Regions from separate parts of the Pseudoalteromonas sp. MMG012 genome, predicted to be linked through region 1. Evidence: predicted binding sites of a transcription regulator. Region 1 holds the regulator's gene; the other holds the start of a gene.

Region 1 (8,375 bases):
CCCTTTTGGTACCGAGAAACTCATATTCTTATAGATGGTCTTTTCACCACGTGAAAATGTCACATCCTTGATCTCAACTATTGCTTGCGACAAGTCGCTCTCCACATCTAGTTTGACTAATTATGTCATAATACGATTTTTTGCCGCCCGAGGGAAAATACATTTCGTAAAATTTTGTAATATAACATGTCTCTTTCAATGTTACCGAGCCCCCTTGCTATCAATATGAACAACCTCCTTTTATTTATACTTTTTTTGTCGCATTTGTTACTATTTGCATCAATGACACTTTATCACTTGGCATAATTTTAATGGTTCTATCTTTTATTATCCTCATTCTTGGTTTTGCAGCCCTAGTCTGGAGTGCTGATCGTTTTGTTTTTGGCGCGGCTGCACTCGCTCGTAACTTTGGAGTACCAACATTGATAGTCGGCTTAACGGTCGTCGCAATGGGCTCATCAGCACCTGAAATGATGGTAGCAGGTCAAGCGGCTTTGGCTAATAAAACAGATACAGCGGTAGGCAACGCGATAGGCTCAAATATCGCAAACATTTTACTCGTATTAGGGATCACTGCGTTATTACGTCCATTATCTGTTAGTTCAGGGATCCTCAAGCGTGAAATGCCGTTACTTGTCATTGTCTCATTAGCAGCATGGTTCATCATAAGCGATAATTACTTCAGTTTGATTGAAGGTTCCCTATTATTGGTCGGCTTTGTACTATTTTTACTGACGTTAATCATCATCACAAAACAAAAAGGCAATCAAAACGATCCTCTAGTTAATGAAGCTTGTGACGAAGTGCCTGAAAATGTCCCTACGAAGAAAGCCGTATTTTGGTTAGTCGTTGGTATGGTATTGTTACCCGTCAGCTCACACTACCTTGTCGGCTCAGCTGTCGATATCGCAAAATTTTTTGGCATGAGCGACTTATTAATTGGGCTAACAATCATAGCGATCGGAACCAGTTTGCCTGAACTTGCTGCATGTATTGCTGGCGTATTAAAAAAAGAAGATGACCTCGCCCTTGGTAACATCATCGGCTCTAATATCTTTAACATACTCGCGGTTTTATCCATTGCTGGCATTTTAAACCCAGCTTCTCTAGATTTGAATATTGCACAACGAGACATCTATATCATGTTAGCAGCCACTGCCGCGCTTATTCTTATGAGCCTAAGTTTCACAGGATCTCGACAAATAAACCGTATAGAAGGAGGGCTGTTATTAGCCGCTTTCATTAGCTATATGTATTACATTATTTCATTCTAGGAAGTCACTGATGAGCCAAATAAATTTTTCTAAGACTGCAAGACAAGTGATCAAAATTGAGCGCCAAGCTATAGATGAAATCACGCAGTATATCGATGAGAGCTTTGAAGCTGGCTGTGAAACTATCTTTAATTGTACAGGTAGAACGATAGTCATTGGCATGGGAAAATCAGGTCACATTGGGAGTAAGATTGCAGCGACATTTGCCAGTACTGGTACCCCCGCTTTTTTTGTTCACCCTGGGGAAGCCAGTCATGGTGATTTAGGCATGATCACCAAAGAAGATGCTGTCCTGCTGATCTCTAATTCAGGTGAAACGAGCGAAATTTTGAGTATCATACCTGTGATTAAGCGCATTGGCGCAAAAACGATCGCAATGACCGGTAATTCGCACTCAACCATTGCTAAGTTAGCCGATGTACATTTATGTATTGCCGTATCGAAAGAAGCCTGCCCATTAGGACTTGCTCCAACAGCTAGTACAACGGCAACATTGGTAATGGGTGATGCACTCGCCGTCGCTTTGTTAGAGGCAAGAGGCTTTACAGCCGATGATTTTGCACTTTCTCACCCTGGTGGTGCATTAGGGAAAAGACTATTACTGACCATCGATGACATCATGCACAAAGGCGCCGAAGTACCCGTAGTGACTGATCTAGACACGGTAAAAGCTGCGCTTTTCGAGATGTCAGCCAAAGGATTAGGAATGACAGCCGTAATTAACTCTGAATCTCGCTTATGTGGTATTTTTACAGATGGGGATTTAAGGCGAATCATTGAACAAAGAATTGATTTACATAACGCACTCATTAGCGAGGTAATGACTAAAAGCTGTGCAACCGTACATGCAAATATTCTTGCAGCTGAAGCATTGAATATAATGGAAACGAAACGAATTAATGGTTTGATTGTCATAGATGATAACCACTACCCGGTCGGTGCTTTAAATACGCAAGATTTACTACGAGCAGGAGTTTTATAATGCAATTCTCAGACTTATATCAACCTATCAGTGATGTTGCATACAGCAAGGCTGCTAATATTAAGCTACTGATATGTGATATTGATGGCGTTTTTTCTGACGGTCGGATTTACCTTGGCAACAACGGTGAAGAATTAAAAGCATTTAATACAAAAGATGGGTTTGGCATCAAAGCTCTAATCAATAGTGGCGTGCAAGTTGCCGTTATTACTGGCCGGCATTCACAGATTGTTCAGCAAAGAATGACTAGCTTAAACGTACAGCATATTTATCAAGGCCAAGAAAATAAACTGCTGGCATATGACACACTAAAGCAAGCATTAGATTTACAAGATGAAGACATCGCTTATATCGGAGATGATGGCCCTGATTTGCCCGTCATGCAATTAGTGGGCTTTTCAGTCGCAGTTAACGATGCTCACCCTCTTATAAAGCGCGTTGCGCATTATACAACCATGTTACCTGGAGGGTTTGGTGCTGTACGTGAATTAACCGATTTGATTATGTTAGCACAAGGTCACTCGTTAGGTACCACTGGAACAAGCACATGACCATAAATCGAATTGCATTATTGATTATCTTTTCAATGATTATGGGATGGTTGTGGTACCCTTACTTCACCCACCCCCCGTCATCAGAAAACGGTACCAGTGATGTCATTGCTAAGCCAGATTATATAGCAACACAATTACAACAAACAATCTATGATGAAACGGGTGTTCGTAGCCATACAGTAACTGCGGATAAAATGGAATTATATCAAGAGCTTGGCTTTAGCCATTTTGAAGCACCTATTTTTACTTTATATAACGGGCCTAAAAACTGGAAAATCACAGCAACTGAAGCCACATTATACGAAAATAACATACTCATTTTGGAAGGTAATGTTGTGGCGCAAAATCTAACAGATAAAGCCATGATTACACATATCAACGCGGACCATATTCGGGTTGAAATTATCAATAAACTAATGCAATCGGAGCAACCGGTAGAAATCACAGGTCCAGACTTACTCATCACAGGTAAAGGTCTGCACGCCGATTTAAATACCGATGTTATAGAGCTAATTAACCATACTAGAACCATTTATTATGACCAATAGATTAATAGTCACCGTAGCCTTTATTGGGCTTACATTCAGCAGCGCGCTTGCGGCCAACAATAATGACTTTGCATCACAAGTATCAATTAAAGCAGGCAAGCAAACCGCACAATTAAAAACCAACATTGGTATTTTTGAACAAAATGTTGAAATTATACATGGTAATAGACAAATTAACGCTGATCGCCTAGAAGTGCATAGACGGGCTGAGTTAGGAGAAAATAAACAACTGCTTGTCGCTACAGGTAACCCAGCGCGTTTTACCGAGACACAAGCTGATGGCACCGTATTAAGTGCCACGGCGAGTGAGGTTCGATATGATGTAGCGAATAAAAAGCTGACAATCAAAGGTGATGCAGAAATTAACCAAGCAGGCCAAATCATAAAAGCACAATCCATAATTTACGATATGGATAAACAATTAATAAATGCTGAAAAGGGTAATGAAAATACTGGCCGAGTACACACAATTCTAGTCCCAGAAAAAAAATCGAATAAAGAACAAGGCAAATAATAAATGAGTACTTTGACTGCAACCGCTTTGGCTAAAAGCTACAAAGGACGACAAGTCGTAAAAAATGTCAGCCTTGCCGTCGAGGCAGGCAGTATTGTTGGCTTGCTAGGCCCCAACGGGGCAGGTAAAACGACCAGTTTTTATATGATTGTTGGATTAGTGCCAAGCGACAACGGTACCGTAACAATTGATGACCACGATATCACCCTGTTACCGATGCACAGTCGAGCAAGGTTAGGCATAGGTTATTTACCGCAAGAATCTTCCATCTTTCGAAAGTTAACCGTTTACCAGAACTTAATGGCTATTTTAGAAACTCGTAATGAGCTGAGTAAACCTGATCGAGAGCAAATTCTTAATGAATTATTAGATGAATTCAACATCCAACATATACGTACAAGTCAAGGTATGGCATTGTCAGGAGGTGAACGTCGAAGAGTCGAAATTGCTCGCGCTTTAGCCGCAAACCCAAAATTTATCCTGTTAGATGAGCCTTTTGCTGGTGTTGACCCAATTTCGGTGTTAGATATAAAGAAAATTATCGAACATTTAAAAAAACGCGGTATAGGTGTTCTGATCACAGATCATAATGTACGAGAAACACTTGATGTGTGCGAAAAAGCATACATAGTTTCACATGGTGAATTAATTGCATCAGGTACTCCAGAACACGTGCTTGCCGATCAAACTGTTCGAGATGTCTACCTAGGTGAACAATTCAGGCTATAGTTATAGTATCTAGGTAATTTTAATAATTGATTAATAGAAAGGATTGTTAGAGATACATGAGGCAATCGTTACAGCTGCGCATGGGTCAGCAATTAACCATGACACCCCAATTACAACAGGCTATCCGCTTGTTGCAATTGAGCACGCTAGATCTCCAACAAGAAATCCAAGAAGCCTTGGACAGCAACCCATTACTGGAAGTTGAAGAATCAGAGCATGAAAACGACAACGAAAATATAGAAAAAGAACATAAAGAGCTCTCGAAAGAAGAATCTAATTCAGACAGTATTGAAGAAGCTCCAGTCAGTGACTATGAGCTTGATGCAGACGCGGCTATGAGTAAAGACACTGTTAGCGAAGAACTTGCGATGGATGTCACATGGGATGAATACATGAGTGCTGCACCAGCAACAAGCAGCGGCCCTATGCCTGAAGACGAAAACATGTACCAAGGCGCAACCACCGAATCGCTCCATGAATACTTAATGTGGCAACTAGAACTGACCCCGTTTAGTGATACTGATAGAGGGATCGCTGTCGCTATTGTGGAAGCCGTGGATGATGGTGGTTTATTAACCTTATCGACCGATGAAATCTTAGAAAGCCTTAATGACGAGAGTTCAGAAGATGCCATTGAACTTGATGAAATTGAGGCTGTCCTGAAACGCATTCAATTATTTGACCCTGTCGGCATTGCTGCTCGGAGCTTACAAGAATGTTTATGTATCCAGCTTAATCAGTTTGATAAAAGTACACCTTGGCTGGAACATACTAAACATGTGCTCACCGAACATATCGACTTACTTGCAAGTCGAGACTATCGAACGCTAATGAAAAAGACGAAGCTGAAAGAGTCCGATTTAAAAGAAGTCATGACTCTAATACACAGCTTAAATCCAAAACCTGCGGCCAGTATCATCCGCGAAGAGTCTGAATATGTCATACCTGATGTCTCTGTGAAAAAAGTGAAAGGCCGATGGTTAGTTGAATTAAACCCTGATTCAATGCCGAAAATTAGAGTCAATGATCACTATGCGGCGATGTCTCGCTCAATGAAATCAAGCACTGATAGTCAATTTATTCGTTCGCATTTACAAGAAGCTAAATGGTTTATTAAAAGCTTAGAAAGCCGCAATGATACGTTAATGAAAGTAACTAATTGCATTGTGCAGCAACAACAGGCATTCTTTGAACATGGCCCTGAAGCAATGAAACCTATGGTGCTAAATGATGTGGCTGAAATGGTAGAGATGCATGAGTCCACTATTTCACGTGTCACAACACAAAAATATATGCACACACCTAGGGGCATTTTTGAGTTGAAATATTTCTTCTCGAGCCATGTGAGTACCGAAAACGGAGGTGAATGCTCTTCCACAGCGATTAGAGCATTGATCAAAAAGCTCATTGCCGCCGAAAATACTGCTAAGCCATTAAGTGATAGCAAAATTGCGGATATATTGGCAGAGCAAGGAATCAAAGTGGCCCGACGTACGATAGCAAAATATCGGGAGTCGTTAGCCATTCCACCGTCGAATCAGCGTAAAAGCTTGATATAAGACGTAATATCAAAGAAGGAAAATGCTCATGCAACTAAATTTAACTGGTCGTCACGTAGAAGTAACTGAATCACTAAGAGACTATGTCAACACCAAGTTTGCGAAGCTAGAAAGGCACTTTGATCATATCAATAATGTGCATGTGATTTTAGATGTTGAAAAACTCGTACAAAAAGCCGAAGCGACCTTACACTTAAGCGGAGCAGAAGTATTTGCCTCTACCGAGCATCAAGATATGTATGCTGCTATTGATGGTTTGGTTGACAAGCTAGACAGACAAGTAATCAAACACAAAGAAAAGCTTACTCGACATTAACCATGAAACTTAGCTCAATAATCAACAAGGACTGCAGTAAAGCTGCGGTCCTTTTTAATAGCAAAAAACGTATTCTCGAATACGTTAGCGAACTTACACATGAACAGTTACCCCACCTAGAACAGCATGATGTTTTATCTGCACTCATGTCTAGAGAGAAGTTAGGCAGCACTGGAATTGGTAAAGGCATCGCTATTCCACATGGCAGAATGCAAGGTATCGAACAAGTTTTTGCGATGATATTAGTTAGTAAAAAACCAGTTCCATTCGATGCCATAGACAATCGTCCAGTCGATATTTTTGTTGCACTCATTGTACCTGAAGGTGATAATCAACAGCATCTGAAAACACTCGCTGCAATTGCTGAAAGCTTAAAAGATAAAGAGTTCTGTAAGCAGTTGAGACATGCCTGCAATGATACCGAGCTCTATAGTATTATTAAGGCTCAAGATTAGTAAATAGGGGATAATTGTGGAATTAATCATTATTAGTGGTCGCTCTGGTTCTGGGAAGTCCGTTGCATTAAGAGTGTTAGAAGATTTAGGCTACTATTGTGTTGACAATATTCCGGTCAATTTACTTCCGTCTTTGGTTAGAAGCGTGTCTGAGAGCTATGACAAAATTGCGGTCAGTATTGATGTGCGTAACTTGCCAAAACAACAGCAAGAGTTCAACGATATTCTTGAGTATTTACCAGGATTTGCTAATCCGATATTATTTTACTTGGACAGTGATGATCAAACATTGATCAAACGCTTTTCTGAAACTCGCAGGCTACACCCACTCTCTATAAATAACTTACCATTAGATCTGGCGATTAAAGAAGAAAAGCAGCTATTGGATGTACTGATCACCAGTGCCGATGTATTTATTGATACAACCGACCTCAGTGTCCACCAGTTAGCTGAATCTATCCGTGAGCGGATTTTAGGTAAAAAAGATAAACAACTTATTATTACCTTTTTATCTTTTGGCTTTAAACACGGCATGCCAAAAGATGCTGATTATGTGTTTGATGCACGCTTCCTGCCTAACCCTCATTGGGAACCAGAACTAAAACCACTAACGGGCTTAGATCAACCCGTTCAAGAGTATTTAGCTGGGCATAGCATCGTACAAAAATTCACTTGGCAAATTCAAACCTTTGTACAAACGTGGTTACCCCATCTTGAACGTAATAACCGCAGCTATCTTACCATCGCTATCGGCTGTACAGGCGGGCAACATCGCTCTGTGTATTTAGCGCAAACAATTGGGGAAAGTTTTCAACGATCTCATCCAAATGTTCAGATCCGTCATCGTGAGCAAAACAATTAATACAATGTATTATGAGGGTACTTTCTTAATTCAGAATAAGTGTGGTCTGCATGCCAGAGCCGCAACAGTACTGGCACAACTGGCCATCAAGTTCGACGCAAAAATTACCTTATACCAAGATGACAAAGAAGCTGCTGGCGACAGTGTTTTGGCATTACTTTTGTTAGAAAGTAGCCAAGGAAAATACGTAAGGATCAAGTGCGAAGGGCCTGATGCTCAATCTGCCTTAAACGCGATTGGCACCTTGATAGAACAAAAATTTCACGAGCAAGAATAACTTTCCAAGCACAAGAAGTTAATATTATTACCTCTTTCTCACATGGCAACACACTCTAAAGTACGTTAAACTCTCAAGCCAAAGGCTGCGTACCTCTGCATCACTCAATTTCTTATTATATAGTATAAAATCACCTGGGTACGCGTAAAGATACTAACAAAACAACATCATTAGGACGCCTATGCCTGAAGCGCTTGAACAAGATTATACGCTACAACAACTCCAGCAAGTCACGCTTGCGCTTAATAGTGGACAATTTGTTCAAGTCAGGCGAATTTTAGCAGAAACAGCTCCATGTGATACGG
Region 2 (8,375 bases), on a different contig from region 1:
ATTTAACTCACACGGCTTAAGTAATACATAGTACTGTGAATTTTCCAGCCAGCTCGCCAGTGCCTGCGCCAAATCAACATTACTTTGAATATGTGCTGTTATACCTTGTCTACCATAAGACAATAACGTAGCCCAAACAGGTAAAGCTCGGAATCTACGCGAGTTCTCAATGCCCATAGACATATAATCTTGATTTTGCGCTGAGCTCGCTAAATAAGGGGCATCAACATGACATGTTGCGACCAAGTGATTGGGTTGGCGCGTTAAAAAAACCCCGCAATCGTAAGGGACATTTAACCATTTGTGACAATCGAGAGTGATACTGTCTGCGAATTCAATGCCATTGGTTTTATGCTCTGGGCCATTCATTAACCGTTCGAAAATACCAAATGCCGCATCAACATGTAACCAAGCGCCATGTGCTTCGCATAGTCGACTGATGGCGATTAAATCGTCGTAATCAGTTCCTGTTACTGTCGCTGCGCTGGCAATCACTATTTTTCCTCGGCTATCACAACGTGATAAATGTGTTGCTAACGAATCAATGCACATCGCCTCCGTGCCTTGTAACGTATCTACACACTGCCAGTTTTGCTGACCAAACCCAGCCATCCCTAAGCTTTTTATCATGCTGGCATGTGGTGATGCGGCACAAATCATCACATCTAAGCCAGCCATCCCTTGCTGTGCAACATCAACCCCTTGTTGCGCACCAATAAATTGCCGAGCTGTTAACGCACCCAGTAAGTTTGCCGCAGTCGCCCCTGTTGTAAATAGTCCAGTAAAGCTATCAGGCAAATAAAATAACGTTCGGAGCCAGTCGATTGTTTGCCGCTCTAATTGCGATGCAACCGAATCGCCTCCTTTAGACACATTCTGATTAAATACCGTGACAAACCAATCGGCTAATGTCGCCGTAGGGTTAGCGCCACCTGTTACAAACCCCCAATACCGCCCTCCATTACTCGCCGACAATTTAGGTGCGACCTGATCATTGAAATGCATACAAAGTTGTTCAACCCCCATGCCATGAGTTGGCAGGGATAAGGGTTCCAAAGTTGTATCATTCGATATCACCGCTCGACAATCAAGTTCAGTATGAAATTGATTGAATTGTCCTTCAAGCATCTCTAGAAGGCGCTTTTGTGTTGCTGAGCTATATGCCATTTTTTAACCTAATTGATGACTAAACATACCCATTAGTTTATGCTCACCAATATTAGATAACAGATACAAACAATGGCTTTTTTTAGATAACAGATGAGCAAAACAGCAAAATATAAGCAGCTTGGTCAACAGCTAATTAATAATATTGAAAACAATGCATATTCAATTGATGAGCCGCTGCCATCACTGAGAACGTTTTGTACTTTACACCAAATAAGCATGACAACGGCCTTAGCATGTTATCGCTATGTTGAATCACTGGGCTATATTACGGCATTTCCTAAAAAAGGGTATTTCGTTACGGGCCTTCCTATTACGCAACAGCACTATCAATTTCCACAATTTAAGGCCGAGCCCGCTTCATTTGTAAGACCTAAAAGCCAATTGAAGAATTTAAGTCAAACACTTGCAACAGCGGAGTTAGACAGCACTCTGATTGACAGTAAACGGCTCAGTCAATCATTAACACAAGCCTGCAAACATCATGATCAACTCTGGGGCTATGCCAGCCCTGAAGGGGAATACGTGCTTCGCCATGCGTTAAGTAATCACTTTACACATCGAGGATTTGCACTGTCAGCGAGCGATCTATTGGTCACACATGGTTGCTTAGATGCAGTTCAACACGCTATCTCGGTCACAACGAACCACAATGATGTTATTTTAGTAAGTTCTCCGTGTTACAGCGGTTTGCTTGATTTGTTATGCTCTTTGAATCGACAAGTAATAGAAATACCAAGCACTGATAATGGGTTAGACCTCGAACAAATGGAGAATGCACTACGTCAATATAGCGTGTCAGCGTGCTTACTGAGCGCAAATCATCAAAACCCAACAGGACATAGCTTAACCAATATACAAAAACAAAAAATAGCTGAATTAGCACACACCTACCAAACACCTATTATCGAAGATGATGTTTTCCGCGAACTAAGCCATACTAAAGTAACACCACTGCCAATCAAACATTACGATCGCACCGGTTGGGTGATCTGGTGTGGTAGCTTTTCAAAATCATTGTCTGCCGGCCTTCGATTAGGTTGGTGTGCACCAGGTCGGTTTTTCGACGCCTTCTTAAAGCAGCTTTCAGTTCGTACACTTGGCGTTAATAAACCATTGCAATTAGCCATGGCTAACTATATCAACAAAGGCCACTACCAACAGCATTTAAAACACATCAATCAACATCTGTGCACCCATAAAAATGTATACCTTCATTATTTACAGGAACAGCTCCCAAATAATAGTAGTATATACATGCCCAGTGGCGGAATGGTGTTGTGGCTGGCTATTCCAGCACTCAATACTGAGCGACTCGCCATGAAACTTGCCCACCAGCATATCTATATAAAGTCGGGTTCTTTATTTTGTAACACCAATAGGTATGATCACTGTTTCAGACTCAATATAGGCCTAGTGCCCACTGACGAAGTAAAAATACAACTCACAATCATCATTAATGAAATCAAAATACAACTCTCATAGCAATTACAATCAAGACATGAGAAACTCGATTGATAAAATAGGTACTTAAAATGGATTATTAAGAACATAAAATGCAAGACTTAACCCGCGGTCCCATTCACAAACACCTTATTACTATGTCTTTGCCAATTGCCATTGGCCTATTTATTCAAACGTTATATTTCATCATTGATTTATATTTTGTCGGCAATTTAGGGGATGTTGCCTTGGCTGGCGTGAGTACCGCTGGTAATCTGTTCTTTTTTGTCATGGCCTTAACACAAGTATTCAATGTGGGGTGCGCAACCTTGGTTGCCCATGCCATTGGGCGTAAAGACCAAAAAAATGCAGCAGCCATATATAGTCATGCCCTCTTTTACGGTATAGCTGCAACCATACTGCTAAGTGCCATAGGCTACTTATTTGGCCCATATTACTTTTCTCTTTTGGCTGCAACCAATGATATTGCAGTAACCGGATTGAGTTACCTATATTGGTTTATTCCAGCGTTAGCATTGCAGTTTATATTAACGGTTATCTCTGCCTCTATGCGTGGTGCTGGGCTCGTAAAACCTTTTATGGTCATTCAAATGGTCGCCTTGCTACTGAATATGGTGCTGTCACCAGTACTCATTACGGGCATTGGCCTGTTTAGCGGTATGCATGTAGCTGGGGCAGGCCTAGCAAGCTCTATTGCGACGATTAGTGGCCTTATTATGACTATTTTTTATATTAAGCATACTCCAGGACTACTTAAACTGGCCCCTAATTTAATAAAGAATGACACTAAGACATTAAAATCATTACTTAAAATAGGAGGTCCAGCAGGGAGTGAGTTCATGCTAACATTCCTCTACATGGCGATTATTTATTGGGCGCTAAGTCAATTAGGCACTGATGAACAAGCAGGGTTTGGTCTTGGGATCCGCATTATGCAATCTTTATTTTTACCTGTGATGGCCATTGCATTTGCGGCGCCTGCTATTGCTGCTCAAAATTATGCCGCAGGTAAAATGAAACGTGTTTACACCACTTACAAAACAACCACACTTGCCACAACATCACTGATGTTTTTACTGGCCATTCCGTGTATTTTAATGCCTGAGATCTTTTTTACACCTTTTAGCAATGACCCTGAGGTTATAGCTGTGGCCGCGACATTTCTAAGCTATGTTGGGTTTAATTTTGTGCCCGCTGGTTTAGTGTTTTCATGTTCAGCGATGTTTCAAGCGTTTGGCAATACTTGGCCTGCACTCTTAAGCACCTTTTTAAGAGTGGGGAGTTTCAGTATACTGCTGGTATATTTTACTTCTCAAGCAACGATAACAACCACAACAATATGGCTTTTATCTGCTGCAACTGTTTTCTTTCAAGCACTTATTAGCTTCACTTTTTTACAACTCACGCTCAAACGTCGGCTATTTAGTAAGGTAAAAATACTGACTTAACGCCGTAATATTTGTCGGTATAGATTGTGCATAATTTACTCTGGTGCACAATCTAGCGGTAAATATTAGCCATGAAGCTTACATCAGAAGAATCAAATTTTATAACTCAGGTACTGCAACAAGACAGTACGGCGCAACTAGATATTCAACTCTCCGATATTGAGACGGCTCAGTTACAACAGTGGATGACAACACTCACCCAAGCAAACGATCTGCAATTACTCGCAAAAATAAACTCCCAAATTATGTATTTTCCAGCCCATATAGAAACGAAAGGTAAAAACAATCCCACTTTTAGCTGCGGATTACCAAGTATTTTTGACACAAACTCAAATCACAGGCATTGGCGAACAGAAAAGTTAACTGGCGTACAACTACGGGCAACAAAATTAGGATTCTCATTTAAAGTCCTTTCTTTGTCTTTATCTGGTCTTGTTATACGTACCTTCCCATATAACGCGACTAAGTTGGCCGAATACTTGGATAACAGCAAAGTCACACTCATTTTATCTCAAGGAAATATAGCTAAATTTGATGTTACCAGTAATCGGGTCATTAACGACACCGCTATCGCGCTTGAGATAATGAACATACATGATGGGCTAATACACTTAAAGCAAGAAATTTTCGAGTATTACAATCAAGTGCATCCTGAATAAGTTCGCAACTATACAAATTGCTCGATGACCACTCGCAATGCTAACAATAAGAAAGCAACTCCTAAGATCTTATCAATGGACGACTGCTTTTTCGTCAAGTCAAATTTATCTCTGGCTTTAGCTGCCCCCACCGAAACAACAAAATACCAGGCCGTGTCAATTAGTAACACCGTTGCACACATGATCAAGGCCACTTGGAATGTCATTGTTTGTGGATCTATAAACTGAGAAAACAGTGCGACAAAAAATATCGCTAACTTTGGATTTAAAAACGCAATGGCAAAACCATCTTGTGCAGCTTGCTTGAACGTGTTTATTCCCCCTTGTTCAGATACGTTTATACCGGAGGATTTATTCATCAATATACGCAGCCCCATATAAGCCAAATACCCGGCACCACCATAAACAAGCGCTTGATATACTATAGGGAAATGATTGATCAAGCTGGCTAATCCAGCTAACGATAGTCCAGCATAAAGTCCAACACCTAAACCATGGCTCACACTTGCCACAATACCATGTGTAGCACTGTTATAGAGAGAATGACGTAAAACGACGGCTAAACTCGGCCCTGGCGACATCGCTCCAACCATACAAATAAACGCCAAACTTAACCATGTCGTTAATTCCACTTCATACCTCATCACAGCTTAAAAAAGTCACATAATAACGGATTACGACCAATCAGAAAATTGAATTTCACTCGCAAATTGCAAACAAATAATTGCAAGATGCAAAAGTTCAGTACCAAAAAACAATTTAAAATTTTAAATATCAATGAATTAAATATTGGAACAGCTCATGCTTTCAAGAATATATCTACCTTTTAAATTGGTTCCTCATTATGAAATTAACGTCTATCGCGTCCTTGTGTATATTATGCTCATCTGGGAGTGTGTTTGCTGGCCCATTCGAAAACTGTCCGAGTAAAGCGTTTTTAATGCAAGACTCTGTCGCAAAACTCTATGGTATTGACTTAGTTTCAGCAAAAGCCACCACCATCGCAGCCAGCCTAACACGTGAAGGCGCTGCCAATACTTCAAGCGTCAACGCTGTTGGGTTTAATTACAAAGATCAATATATGTATGGATATAGTAAGCAATCACCAGGAAGCGTTGTGCAAATTGGTGATGATTATAATATGACCGAACTTGATGTAACTGGACTACCTGATACCAATTTTTACGTCGGTGATATTCAAGTCACGGGCACAGGTGCCAGCCAAGAAGCCTTTTATTTCGTTTATACTCCTAAGTTTGGATTATATAAAATTCCACTTAATGACGACTTAACTCAGACCATTAATTCTATACACTACACTGATAGTGAAAACTGGAACCTCAATATCTTTGATTTTGCATTTCATCCAAATAGTAATCTACTGTATGCGATGGAATCAAACGGCAACTTACATGAAATAAACGTCGATAATGCAACCACCACGCTTATAACCCAGTTAGACACGTCAGGTGACAGTGGTGCGTTTGGCGCAGCATACTTTGATGTGAACGGGCAGTTTTATGCGAGTAACAACAAAAGCGGTAAAATACATAAAATCGACTTATCGGTAAGTCCTGTGGTGGGCTATACACCCACCGCTGTCGTTTTCACAAGCGGCCCCAAATCTGGACAAAATGACGGTGCTCGCTGCGCCATTGCTGAAGTCAAAGTGACAGACAACTCAATCGACTTTGGTGATGCCCCCAATGGCTATGCTACCACACTTGCCGACAGTGGACCCCGTCACTTATATGACCCAAATGATGATGGCCAAAACCTTGTTTACTTGGGTGCCAGCGTGGATGGTGAAAACATAAATACTGCAGCTGATTTAGCGGCTGAACCTATTGATAATTCTGATGATGGCGTTGCCTTTGTTACTGATTTTGTTGGCGGGCAAACGACACAAGTCATTGTAACCGCCTCCCAAAATAGTTACTTGTACGCGTGGGTCGACTGGAACCAAGATCAGGTTTTCTCGTCTGACGAAGTTGCTCTAGATAAAGTCGCCATCAATGCAGGCGATAACAGTTTGCTGATTGCTGTTCCTGAAACCACATTAGAAGGCAATACATGGGCACGGTTTCGCGTCACAGATGGCACAGAAGCGTCAAACATCAGTGCAACCGGTGGCGTTTCAGGAGGAGAAGTTGAAGATTATGAAATTACCACCTATGCAAGCGATGCGTATCCAAGTGAAAGTGACTGGGTAACCCTGTCGTATGAAGATAAATGGCCTTTTGCTGGGGACTATGACTTTAACGATTTAGTGATGCACTTTAGAAGCACACGCTATAAAGAAAATGGGGCAATAGTTGGGTATCGTATTGAAGGTGAAATTGTCGGCGTTGGGGCAACTTACCACAATGGCTTCGCTGTCAGGCTTTATGATCAAATCAATGCCTCAACACAGCGCAGAGTAGCTCGATCCGAAGTCGATGAGGCCAATATTAGTTTCATCATTGATGGCGTTGTGCAAGAAAACTCTCCTCTAGAAGCGAACCGCTCAGATGCCATTATTATTGTAATGGAAGATGTTTGGGATTATGTTCAGAAAAACAGTGGATGTCAGTACTTTAGAACGGAAGCAAACTGCCAAAATGGCAGCAAAGTGACATTTTCAGTCACAATTCCCTTGCTGGCGCCTAAAGCACTCGCTGATTCCCCTGCGAATGTATTAGACCCATTTATCTTCGCAAGTAACGATCACTTTCACGGTGAATTCATGAATAATGTAGATAAAAGAGGCTGGGAAGTGCATTTAAAAAACAGAGCACCAACGGAAGCTTTTGCCCAGTCGCTGTACAATGTGTCAGGCAGTGACGACGCGTCTAACCCAGCTGGAAATACCTATTTTCAAACTGCTTCAGGGCTACCTTGGGCGATGGAAATTGGCTCAGCGTGGCAACACCCTATTGAAAATATTGATATAACCAATGCGTATTCTAAATTTGCCGCATTTGCGACCTCCGCAGGTAAAAACAGCATTACGTGGTATAGCGAACCGCAGCTTAGTAAAGTAATTACATCAGGAGCACAATAATGAACAAATTAACTGTAACTCTATTTAGCCTTTGTTTTTTAAGTGCATGTGGCGGTGGTGAGGATGGGGCGTCTACACCGAATCAAAATTCAAGTCCTGTGGTTCAAAACCCAGACCCAGCGCCAGACACGGGGACAACGCCAGATCCAGAACCAACACCGGATCCAGAACCAACACCTGAGCCAACGCCTGACGTGACATCAATGGCAGACTTAGTCATTGATACAGACTTTGATTTATCAACTAAATTTTCTTTGCTTATTGATGTAGATTTAAAACTTGAAGACCAACGCGCTTATTTAAACATATGTCAAAAGCTCACAGGGCAAGTTAAAGCCGACAGACATAACTGTGTTCTCAGAACTGCACTAGGTAGTGCACCTCTAAATACAGTACTCACAATTAGCCGCAGCGACATTCAACTCGTCGCAGAGGTGTGGTTTTACGATAACAACACCACACCAATGACATACGAGTGGCAATATGATGCCAATAATGAACAACAACAGTTTCAAATTCGCTAATGCGCGTGTAGCACCAACGTAGCGACCGCTCCTGAGCCCTCTCGAGCGGTCAATGTCAAAGTACCACCAT

Evidence for each region. The regulator sigma-54, encoded in region 1, starts transcription at its own class of promoters, with help from an activator protein. The targets are predictions, from matches to a motif close to GTTGGCACGNNNNTNGNNT.
Region 2: a site for sigma-54 is predicted at 5,527-5,545, ahead of J8L97_RS20035 (LruC domain-containing protein). Genes of this name have one in related genera too.

Annotation. Positions count from the first base shown of each region.
Region 1 covers NZ_JAGJEF010000010.1:33,393-41,767, reverse strand. The annotation lists gene J8L97_RS05410 (ATP-binding cassette domain-containing protein) at 1-93, opposite strand, end outside; gene J8L97_RS05405 (calcium/sodium antiporter) at 312-1,274, shown strand; gene J8L97_RS05400 (KpsF/GutQ family sugar-phosphate isomerase) at 1,285-2,256, shown strand; gene kdsC (3-deoxy-manno-octulosonate-8-phosphatase KdsC) at 2,256-2,807, shown strand; gene lptC (LPS export ABC transporter periplasmic protein LptC) at 2,804-3,358, shown strand; gene lptA (lipopolysaccharide transport periplasmic protein LptA) at 3,348-3,872, shown strand; gene lptB (LPS export ABC transporter ATP-binding protein) at 3,876-4,601, shown strand; gene J8L97_RS05375 (RNA polymerase factor sigma-54) at 4,658-6,160, shown strand; gene hpf (ribosome hibernation promoting factor) at 6,189-6,476, shown strand; gene J8L97_RS05365 (PTS sugar transporter subunit IIA) at 6,479-6,931, shown strand; gene rapZ (RNase adapter RapZ) at 6,948-7,793, shown strand; gene J8L97_RS05355 (HPr family phosphocarrier protein) at 7,798-8,070, shown strand; gene mgtE (magnesium transporter) at 8,252-8,375, shown strand, end outside.
Region 2 covers NZ_JAGJEF010000086.1:1,169-9,543, forward strand. The annotation lists gene J8L97_RS20010 (pyridoxal-dependent decarboxylase) at 1-1,167, opposite strand, end outside; gene J8L97_RS20015 (PLP-dependent aminotransferase family protein) at 1,261-2,652, shown strand; gene J8L97_RS20020 (MATE family efflux transporter) at 2,724-4,079, shown strand; gene J8L97_RS20025 (hypothetical protein) at 4,151-4,738, shown strand; gene J8L97_RS20030 (LysE family translocator) at 4,747-5,370, opposite strand; gene J8L97_RS20035 (LruC domain-containing protein) at 5,583-7,781, shown strand; gene J8L97_RS20040 (hypothetical protein) at 7,781-8,305, shown strand; gene J8L97_RS24000 (PAS domain-containing sensor histidine kinase) at 8,302-8,375, opposite strand, start outside.